2 regions of the Virgibacillus sp. CM-4 genome follow, and region 2 is predicted to be linked to the other one. Evidence: riboswitches for the same ligand, from Rfam matches in the RefSeq annotation. Region 2 holds a riboswitch; the other holds the start of a gene.
What was found. Region 2 has a riboswitch for S-adenosylmethionine ahead of M948_RS41985 (sulfite exporter TauE/SafE family protein). Riboswitches for the same ligand answer to the same signal wherever they lie in the genome.

Region 1 (5,847 bases), on a different contig from region 2:
CTGGATCGTAGGAAGTTAAAAACATATAATCAGCAGCGTATTCTGGAAGTACTTCTAACGATATTTGTTTCGTACTTTCACCACCTGCGTTCTTTTCAGGCATTTTTAATCCAAGGGCATTGTATAAGGCTTGCCCACCTCTGCCAGCATTTTCACCAAATGTCCATAGTTCACCTTTATTGGTCAGCTCATATATCCCAAATGTATCATCTGAGTCAATAATACCCTCTAATTTTTTTCTACCTTCTTCGGCTTCTTGATTAAATTCCGTCATAAATTCTTCAGCTTTTTCAGGTGAACCGACGATATCACCAAATAGATTAACTGTTTCCTCAATATCAGATGTTGTACCGTAAGGGATATGAATCGTTGGTGCAATTTTAGATAATGCCTCATAATTATCATCATACATGACAACAATTAAATCTGGATCTAATTCTAATACCTTTTCCTCATTTAATGGATAGCCGACATCTGTAGCATCTTTTAGAAGATCTGCGATAAATGGATTATCAAACGCGGTCGGTTCCACTCCGACTACATTTGCTCCTACAGAAAGTAATTCTCCACCATAGTAATCGGTAACAATTCGTTCCGGATTCGATGGAATTTCAACGGTACCTTTGGCGGTTTCGAATTCACGCGTGCTATCTTCTTTTTCTTGGTTACTCTCATTTTCTTCGGCGTTATTGCTCCCACTACATGCTGCTAGGAAGGTTAATAGAATAATGAGCAATACATAGATAAATTGTTTCTTATTCATTCGTGTACTCCTTTTTAAACATCGTTTAAGATGATGATTGGTATAAATGCTTCAAAAGTTCTTTGTTTTTCGCATTAAATTTAGCGTTATGAGAAGATACTCTTGCTTTGGCAGCTGCATCTGGCTCTAGTAATAATTTGGCTTGGTTAACTGCATTAGCTGCGTCTACAAAAGCCCCTGCAATTAAATGAACTTTACCATCAAAGGCTAGTATATCGCCAGCAGCATAAAGCCCTTCAACGGATGATGCAGATTTAGATGTGCCTTTTACAAAGAAATCGTTTTCTATTTCAATATGAAGGGGGCTTTCTTTAATAAAGGTTAGTTCCCTTTCATAACCGTAATTAATAATTAGATCATCTGTTTCTAATCTTATTGACTCGTTGATTTCATGGTTATGAATACTTACCGCGTCAATTAGATTTCCTTCTTGATTTGCATGCAACTTCTCTATCGTTGAATTGAGATGAACATGGACGGATGAATTCATTAATTGCTGAATTTGGGCCTCATGACCTTTAAATTCATTTTTGCGATGTACAATATGTACTTGATTAGCAATAGGCTCAAATTCATTTGCCCAATCAATTGCAGAATTGCCTCCACCAGAAATAATAATGTTCTTTCCTTTAAAATGTTCAAGGCTTTGTACCGTATAGTGGAGATTGGTTACTTCAAATCGATCTGCTCCTTCAATATCGATTTTAATCGGATTTAAAATACCACCACCAACAGCGAGGATAACGGTTCTACTTACATATTGATTCCCAGAGTTAGACGTAAGGACAAATAACTGATCTTCATTCTTTTCGATTTTTGTGACTTTCTCATTTAGAACGATTTCTGGATCAAAAGTCACAGCTTGTTCCGCCATTTGATCAATTAATGTTGCTCCAGTTACTGGGGTTAATCCGCCAACATCCCAGATCATTTTTTCAGGATATACATGTACTTTACCACCTAGTTTCGGTTGATATTCTATGATGCGAGTGGATAAGTCCCGCATGCCGCTATAAAAAGATGCATATAATCCTGCTGGTCCGCCACCAACGATCGTTACATCTGTTATATCTGAATTTCGCATATAAGTACCTCCTCCATTTATGATAATGAGAATCATTATCACTAATTTTATTATACAGAAATTTTAGAGGAACGCAATAAACGATAGGTAAAATTACATAAAGGAAAGCGGAAAATTTTAAAATTTTTTCAAAATAGTGATTGACAGAATGAAAGAAGCGTAGTAATCTAATAATCATCATAATTATATTAACGAATACTTCTTATTCAGAGAGGTGGAGGGAATTGGCCCTAAGAAACCTCGGCAGCGGACTGTTAAAAGTACTGTGCCAAATCCAACAAGCTACTGTGCTTGGAAAATAAGAAGAGAGCGCCACATATGGAATCTCTTCTTGATTAAAAGGAGGGATTTTTCTTTTGTAAACACCTTTAAAACCGATTCATCAAGGATTGTATGATCGATCGTGAACACAAAATGTTTACATGTTCATAAAATTTTAATACTTCTTATCCAGAGAGGTGGAGGGACTGGCCCTAAGAAACCTCGGCAGCGGACGATTAAGTACTGTGCCAAATCCAGCAAGCGAATGATGCTTGAAAGATAAGAAGAGGGTAATGGATAGCCTCTTCTTTGATGAAGAGGCTTTTTTATTTAGAAGGGGAGTGACAGCATGATTACGTTTGATCAAGTAACAAAAATATATAACGGCAAAGAACAGCAAGTAAAAGCATTGGATCAGGTGAATTTACAAATTGAAAAGGGAGAAATATATGGTGTGATTGGTTTTAGTGGCGCAGGAAAAAGTTCTCTCATCCGCTGTGTAAACCTATTGGAGCGACCAACTTCTGGGAAAGTAATCGTAGATGGTCAGGACATACTCAACCTTTCAGCAAAGGAATTAAGGGAAGCAAAACGAAGCATTGGAATGATATTTCAACATTTCAATCTATTAAACTCGAAAACGGTGTATACCAATGTGGCTATGCCTTTATTATTAGCTAATATCCCAAAAAATGAAGTGAAAAAGCGAGTTGACGATTTATTGGCATTTGTAGGACTAGCGGATAAGGCAAATAGTTATCCTGATCAGTTATCAGGAGGGCAAAAACAGCGTGTTGGAATTGCACGTGCATTAGCCACAAAGCCAAAGGTGTTGTTATGTGATGAAGCAACGTCAGCACTCGATCCAGAAACAACCAAGTCGATATTGCAATTATTAAAGAAAGTAAATGAAGAATATAATTTAACGATTTTAATCATTACTCATGAAATGGGTGTAATTAGGGAAATTTGCGATAAAGTGGCCGTTTTGGATAGTGGAAAAGTGGTGGAAGCTGGTTCTGTATTTGACGTATTTTCCCAACCTCGAACAGAGATAGCCAAAAATTTTGTACGTTCCGTGATGCATGATGAGATACCGGAATCGGTTTATCAACTCGTAAAAGCACAAGACGAACGACATCAGATATACCGTATTGTATTCGTTGGATCTTCAGCAGGCGCTCCGTTACTATCGCAAATAGCTAAGCAGTATGCTGTCGAAGTGAATGTTTTATTTGGGAGTATTACGGAGTTACAAGGTATTCCTTTTGGCAATTTAATTGTCAAATTTGATGGAGACGAAAAGGAAATTAACCGAGTGATCATGCATATTCACCAACAAGATGTCACGATAAAGGAAGTGTTAGCAGATGTTAGTTGATAACCAACAAATTGTAGCAGCATTATGGGAGACAATCCTAATGGTTGGTATTTCTTTACTTTTCTCCTTTGTGATAGGACTTATATTAGGAATTCTATTAGTGGTAACAAGGAAAGGACATTTATGGGAGAATAAAGTGGTTTTTACGGTTTTGAACGCATTTATAAACATCTTTCGATCAATTCCATTCATTATACTTATGGTCGCTGTCATTCCGTTTACCAGATTAGTGGTTGGCACATCAATTGGTACTGCGGCAGCAATTGTCCCAATGATTTTGTATGCAGGTCCCTATATTGCTAGATTAATTGAAAACTCTCTATTGGAAGTTGACCCAGGAGTAATGGAAGCAGCTCAAGCAATGGGGGCAACACCGTGGCAAATTATTATTCGTTTCCTTATTCCAGAAGCGTTAAGTTCTTTATTATTAGGTATCACTATTGCAACCATTGGGCTAGTAGGCGCATCTGCGATGGCAGGAGCTGTTGGCGGTGGTGGTCTTGGTGATCTAGCAATCACCTATGGATACCAACGCTTTGATACAACGGTGATGCTGATTACAGTTGGTATTCTTGTCGTTATGGTTCAAGGACTGCAATCAACCGGTAATTTCATTTCTAAGAAAATAAGAAGAAGATAAGATAAAAAGGAGCGAACAGCATGAAAAAATTATTTGTGTTTTTAGCACTTATTCTATCAACAATCGTTATTACTGCTTGTTCTAGTAGTGATGCAGCTACAACAGTAAAGGTAGGGATAAGCGGATCCGACACAACCATTTGGGAATATGTAGCCAAAAAAGCAAAAGAGGAAGGGATAAATGTAGAGATCGTCCGATTCTCTGATTATGTGCAGCCAAATCTAGCTTTAGCTGAAGGTGAAATTGATGCAAATGCTTTTCAAACGGTATCTTATTTTGATGCCTTTATAAAGGAGCATAATCTAGATTTAACACCAATTGCCACGACCGTTATTGCGCCAATGGGATTGTATTCTGAAAAACATGATCAACCAGAGGATATTCCAGAAGGTGGAACGATTGCCTTAGCGAAAGAAGCGACAAACATGGGAAGAGGTCTCCTTCTTTTAGAAGAAGCTGGTTTAATTAAGTTAGAAGAGGGATTTGATGGCAATGGGTCACTAGACAAAATTGTTGAGAACCCAAAAAACCTTCAGTTTGAATTATTAGTTGCTGGTCAAACCCCTCGTGTATTACCAGATGTGGATGCTTCGATAATTAATAATGGTATTGCTGTTGATGCAGGATTTAGTCCGTTAGATGACGCTATCTACCATGAAGATGAAACAGCAACCCCTTATATAAATATCATTGCCGTCCAAGAGAAAGATAAAAACAATGAGGTATTAAAGCAATTAGCGGAAATTTATCAAACAGAGGATGTTGCCAACTTTATAGAAGAAGAACGAAATGGAAATTCTATTCCTACATTTGTTCCGTTAAGTGAAATCGGTCATTAATTAACAAAAAACGAGGTGAGCAAGGATGACAGTTGCAATTGATCGAACAACAAAATTAAAGAAACAAATTGCTGCGTATATTGATGCAAATTCAGAAAGATATATAGGAATAAGCCATGCAATCCATGAAAATCCAGAAATCGGAAATCAGGAAGTTTACGCAGCAAAAACACTAACTGATATTTTGGTAGAGGAAGGCTTTGAGGTAGAAAAGGATATCGCAGGACATCCAACTGCCTTTATTGCCAGAAAAACGGGGAAAAACAAAGGACGTACAATCGGTTTTTTAGCAGAATACGATGCATTGCCGGGTATAGGTCATGCTTGTGGCCATAATATGATTGGCAGCCTTAGTATTGCTGCTGCCATTGGTCTTAGCAAAGTCATTGATGAGATTGGTGGTGAATTGGTAGTACTTGGGACACCGGCTGAGGAAGGTGGGCCAAATGGCAGTGCGAAAGGAAGCTTTGTAAAAACAGGCCGAATAGATGATATAGACGCTGCGATTATTGTTCACCCAGGTGCTGAAACAAATACTACTCGACCAACGTTGGCTGTTGATCCATTGGATTTTGAATTCTTTGGGAAGCCTGCGCACGCATCTGCCTATCCTGAACAAGGGATTAATGCGCTGGACGGAGTAATCCAATTATTTAATGGAATTAATGCACTACGTCAACACCTTCCAAGTGATGTACGTATTCATGGAATTATAACAGATGGTGGAGATGCGCCTAATATTGTACCGGAATATGCTAAGGCACGCTTCTTCATCAGAGCAGCCTCACGAACCGTCTTAGATGATGTAACAGCTCGTATTAAGTCAATAGCAGAAGGAGCAGCATTGGCAACGGGGTCCAAGGTGAACGTTTCTGCATT
Region 2 (5,847 bases):
CCTTTTTATCTTTAATGAGAAATTCATTTTTTTCATTCTTTATATTAAGCAACCCCGCTACACCATGACAGACGGAAGAAATAATTCCTCCATTTCTATAAATTTGTTGACTTATTTTTTGCAACTCGTGGTTCTCAGGGAAATCCCATACCACCCCATGGCCACCAGTAAAATAAATAGCCGCATAGTCATCAGGTCTTACTTCCTCGGGCTTCATGGTAGAACCTAACTCGTTCATAAACGTTTTGTTTTGGTACCAATCCCAATCTACCGGTTCTGCCATTTCTAAACTATGAGGATCAATTGGAGTATATCCTCCCTTAGGACTGACGTAATCTACTTTATATCCCGCTTCTGTTACCTTTTTAACAAAATGAACCGCTTCACCTAGCCATAGGCCAGTTGCCCGGTTTAGATCTGGATACTTCTCAAAACTGGTTACGACAACAAGTATCTTGTTACTCATTTCTATCCCCCTTAACGTTTAATAGTTGATCATCTTCATCATATCCGTTAAAGTACACTTTAACGCAACTATAATGCCTTAAGGAGAAATAATAATGACCTATTATTCTATTAATGAAATATCAGAAATGACTAACCTGTCCCCGTCTACACTACGCTATTATGAAAAAGAAGGTTTAATTCCTGTCATTGAAAGAGATAAAAATGGCGTACGTGTATATAATGAGACGAATTTAGAATGTATTCAGTTTATTATGGTACTTCGATCTACCAATATGCCTATTATCGATATTAAGCAATACGTAAAATTATTTCATCAAGGGGAAGAAACCATCCATCATCGAAAAGAGCTGATTCAAAGCCATAAAGAAAAAGTAGAAATAGAAATTGCCGAACGAAAAAAATACTTGCAACGAATTGAATGTACGCTTGATTACTATGAAGCAATGGAACGTCGATCGCGACGAATGAAAAGTTCTTAATATTTCATCATCATACCGTCCTCTATAGATATAATCTCTTACTATCTAGCAGGAAAAAAGGATAATAATGACGAAATGACTAACAGAGATCATGAATATGGGAGGGTTTTTCTTGGAACAAACCATTTTTAAACATATGGAAACCGTACGCAGCATTACCGAACAGGCGATGAAGAAAATTCCAGAGGAAACGTCGGACATTATTCCGAAAGGTTTTAACAATAATATTCGTTGGAACTTCGGACATATCGCATTTATACAAGAAAAGCTTGTCTTTGGTCTTTTAAAGGAAGAAATGAACATTCCTAAAGACTTTGGACGTTTTTTTGCTGCTGGAACGAAACCGGCAAACTGGGAGGAAGCACCACCTTCATTTGTAGAGATTGCTGAGGTCTTGACGGAACAAAAAACGAGGATAGAATCCTTTATTGAAGGGCGTTTGTATGAAAAGCTGCCAACGCCATTTACAAACAAGGCAGGAGTTACGTTTTACACGGTTGGTGAAGCATTTTTATTTAGCTTTTACCATGAAGCATTACATATGGAAACAATTAAGCGAATACATCGATCTATTTCTTCTAATTAACCTTCTAGATTATGATATTGGTAATATTCATCAATCGTCTTTATTTGGTACGTCCATGATACAAACTCATCATAAAAGCTTTCAACTGATTCTACAGCATCTCTTATCAGATTTGATTAGCATGGGCCCGGAAGTTCGCCGGGCTCATGCCTTTTTATTATTGTTTTTAGTAAAAATAATAATAACCACCTTCCCTTAACTTCCGCAATTAGAACCTTCACCTAAACCGGGACCACTTATTAGGAATAGCTCTTTTTATCATCGATACCCGAACATACATTCCCTATTAAAATTCGATTACAATTTTTCAATTCTATTAAAGTCCGTTGGAAAAGTAGATTGATATACGAAAGCATATAAAAACATTCCAGTTTTTAAAACAATTAATGGAGGTATTAAGATGAAGTACATAACTTTAGTAACATTACTAACCTTAGGTTTATTTTTATTTTCTACCGAAGCACATGCTAGTGGAAAGTATACAGTTGAATCGGGAGATGCCCTATCAAAAATTTCAATGGATCACAATGTAAGTGTGGATGAACTACTTAATTCAAATCCTGCTATTACCGATCCAGATAAAATATTTATTGGTCAAACGCTAACCATTCCGGATGTGAAGGGCGAAACGTATACAGTAACAGCCTATACAGCTGGCTATGAATCAACAGGGAAAGAACCAGGTGACCCTGGTTATGGTATAACAGCTTCAGGCGCTGAAGTACAAGAAGGGCAAACGGTTGCTTGCCCGCCAGACTTATCCTTTGGGACCAAAATTTCCATACCATATTTTGACAAAACATTTACTTGCGAAGATAGGGGTGGAGCAATTACAGGAGATAGATTAGATGTTTATATGAATGATTTAGATGATGCATTAGAGTTTGGAGTGAAAGAATTACCAGTTCAAATAGTAAATTAATACTTCGTACAACTTTCCACGGATTAGGAAATTTGTTGGGCATGAGTTCACAATCAAATCGGACTCATGCCCTTCATTTTTTGTAACCTTTTGCTTCCTCTCCCCTCCTTTGCCTTTATCATTCTACTTCTATTGCTGAAATCTTCCGATAACTTCCAAATATGTGTTATGATACTAAAAAAGGAGGTACGTTTAATGACTCCAAAGGAATTACTATTATTACAGCTGAAGGCTGTCCATGATACGGATGGCTGGTTTGTGTCCTTCCAAACTGCAGTGAAGGACCTGACAGAAGAAGATGCTTCCAAGATAAGCATGGATGAAACCAATAGTATTCGGGAGATTATCAATCATTTAATTTACTACAACGAGAAACATCTAAACCGCTTTAAACAAATGGAGGACAAGGATCATCCATTACAAACAATCAAGGAAACATTTCATAATAATGAAAATCATTCCTGGGATGCAGCGCTTTTAAAAATCGACAGCCTATACTCCGAATGGGAAAGCGTAGTGAAAGAATCGATACACCTCCATGACTGGGAAGAAACCATTGCGCATATAACCATGCATAACGCATACCATATTGGACAAATTGTTCACATTAGAAAACAGTTTCACTTATGGAATGATGGAAGAGGAATAAACTAAGATACCCGCCAAAACCTACTCGGTGGGTATCTTGGTTGCTATCCCGCATTTTGGAATTGATTGGCTGATTTGCTATTTCTTCGAACCACCGTAACAATCGAAATAATCCAACCGATAATCATTATTGCATAAATAATTGTAGTTATATTAGAAGCAACAGCTATCTCTGTTAATATCGTATTGGCATTTGTTAGAATAATAAAACCTCCTACTAATACGCCAAGGATAAAGGATGGGATTTTCCGAACAAGCCAAGCAGCAAGTGGTGCTGCAAATACGCCACCAATGACAAACGCTAACACCCAAATCCAATTAATCTGCTCCCATCCTAAAAACATTACAAAGCCTAACGTAGCAGAAATAGTAATACCAAATTCGCTTGTATCCACCGTACCAATTACCTTACGAGGCACTGCTCCTTTTCGGGAAAGGAGCACAGGGGTATTTATTGGCCCCCAGCCACCACCACCTACGGAATCAAAAAAACCCGCAATCATAGCAAGAGGATATAAAAAACGATGCTTCAATTGCCGATGCTTCCCATTCGATCCCGTATCTGTCTTTATTATTAAAAAACGGAAGAGGATATATATCCCTAAGAGAAGCAAGAAGCCAGAAATATAAGGCTTAATCAAATCTCCAGGTATACTACTTAAAAAAGCTGCCCCACAAAACGCACTTATCATTCCAGGAATCATCAAGCGAAATACAATTCCTTTATCGACATTGCCAAATTTATAATGGGAAATCCCCGATGCCGCTGTAGTAGCAATCTCCGCCATATGAATGGAAGCTGATGCGATTGCAGGGGCTACTCCATATGCTAGTAGTAAAGACGAGGATGTTAAACCGAATGCCATTCCTAACGATCCATCAATTAATTGGGCAAAAAAACCAACGAGTGAGAATATGATTAATTTTCTCAAGCTGCAACACACTCCTTTTAATTAAAGTATTCCGATCAATATAGTATGGTTTATAATTAAAAAAATTTTAAGCCCTTATCCTTCAAAGGACAAGGGCTTAGGTATGATCATTTACCCTCATCTTTCAGACAATTTGTCTGCTGGACTTAGCACCTTCATCTCTAACATGAGGTTGCTGCGGGATCAAAAGACCAGATTCCTCCCCCGACTCTTTATAAGGAAATAATTGTATATCATTTTAATTTAATAATCACTTTATAGGAGCTTCCCAGCTTTGTCAATAGCTTTTGCAGAATTTTTAAATAGGTTCGCATACATTGCTTACATCAGTGATAGCGATGAAGAAAGCTAGTTGACGTAAGGTATCGATATTAAAATCCCTCTTAAATCGCAACATGCATTATATAGAAACATCCCCTTCTATTCCCCTTCTTTCTTCAATAAAATGACCATTATATCGAAGAGATAATATAACACCTCTAAAAGCAACAAGTAGGCCGTAAAATAAAATTCCGATTACACTCGACCCGTCCCAACTCCCGGCTCACGAATTTCCCCCTTACAGGAAGCTAATCTGTCACTATAAAATTCCACATCATCAAATGAAAGACCAATGTATTTATCTATATCGCATACCCCTGAAGAAAGATTACTATAATAACTCAACATATTCATAGCCCCTTTATGCTGGTCGATGGACCAAGTTCTTATTCAGGATAAGTACCCGTTTGATGAATACTCCATTCATAAACTTACATCTTTAAGTTAGGGAGCAAATTAAAGGTGATAGGTATCAAAAAAGTTGTGAGTGATACTACTAAGCAAGTTATATTTATTATTCTGTGTTTCAGATCCTTTGCCTTGTAGATTTCTGTTGCAGAAAGTATTGTTCCAATTAACGAAAGAGTAGTAACTACTGATACAATTACCAGTAAGATAAAGGCTATACCTTTGGCAGGAATCATATTCCATAAAACTACAAACGATGTGATGCCAATCAATATTAATAAAGCAATCAACACTGAATATCTACTTGGGGTTCTCATTAATAACACCCTTTCTCCTTTGATAATCTTGATACACTTTATAATAAATGGCATTAGCCTTTCTTATGAATAATTGATTGATAGAATTATATGTAGGTAACTGTAAAATATCAAAGTGTTTATTATAAATTATTCATTCTGACGATTTCTCCTATATTAAATCCTAACCAACCCCCGATTAACGGGAAAGTATCAGAAGGAAAATCTAATTTTACTGAGTCAAAGTTGATCATAAACAAAAGCACCGTAAAAATAACGCTAATCATACTGATGATGACAGCCTCTGTCATTGTTTTTCGCTTCCAGCGCCTCTCTCCCCTGTGATCCCTGTCAAAAGCCTGGACAAGCCTGTTTGTCTTTGTACCAATCATCTTTCCTGTCTTAAGGGTATATAATGTATGCGCTGCCATAATCCAAAAAAACACGCAACAAAGAATTAAAAAAGCTAAAAACGTTCCACCTGTCTTTACATAATAAGCAAACAGAAGGAATAAAAACAGCATCCCAAAATTGTATTGGATTAACTGCTTCTTTTTTAAACGCTTAACTTCTTGTATATCCCATTCTGTTTCATCCATCTTATCCTCCCTTTCTATACTGACCCTGATTATCTCCAAGTCTCATAACGGCAATCGTGGATGCGACTATAAGACCGTTCATCCATCTGTTAAATTCAGAAGGGTAGCCACCCTCTTTTAATCAGTCATAAGAAAAGCATCTTCTAAATCCATGGAAAGCGCCGTTGACTCTAATAGGTGATGCATCT

Region 1: another riboswitch for S-adenosylmethionine. It lies ahead of M948_RS30720 (methionine ABC transporter ATP-binding protein); the one in region 2 lies ahead of M948_RS41985 (sulfite exporter TauE/SafE family protein).

Annotation. Positions count from the first base shown of each region.
Region 1 is NZ_AUQA01000002.1:1,533,131-1,538,977, forward strand. Features, by position in the region: gene M948_RS30710 (ABC transporter substrate-binding protein) at 1-763, opposite strand, end outside; gene M948_RS30715 (NAD(P)/FAD-dependent oxidoreductase) at 789-1,847, opposite strand; SAM riboswitch class I at 2,047-2,152, shown strand; SAM riboswitch class I at 2,291-2,394, shown strand; gene M948_RS30720 (methionine ABC transporter ATP-binding protein) at 2,458-3,489, shown strand; gene M948_RS30725 (methionine ABC transporter permease) at 3,479-4,129, shown strand; gene M948_RS30730 (MetQ/NlpA family ABC transporter substrate-binding protein) at 4,150-4,968, shown strand; gene M948_RS30735 (M20 family metallopeptidase) at 4,994-5,847, shown strand, end outside.
Region 2 is NZ_AUQA01000009.1:15,746-21,592, forward strand. Features, by position in the region: gene M948_RS41960 (type 1 glutamine amidotransferase domain-containing protein) at 1-466, opposite strand, end outside; gene M948_RS41965 (MerR family transcriptional regulator) at 561-947, shown strand; gene M948_RS41970 (DinB family protein) at 1,060-1,533, shown strand; gene M948_RS41975 (LysM peptidoglycan-binding domain-containing protein) at 1,934-2,455, shown strand; gene M948_RS41980 (DinB family protein) at 2,651-3,109, shown strand; gene M948_RS41985 (sulfite exporter TauE/SafE family protein) at 3,148-4,035, opposite strand; SAM riboswitch class I at 4,150-4,256, opposite strand; gene M948_RS43050 (hypothetical protein) at 4,552-4,704, opposite strand; gene M948_RS41995 (hypothetical protein) at 5,204-5,659, opposite strand.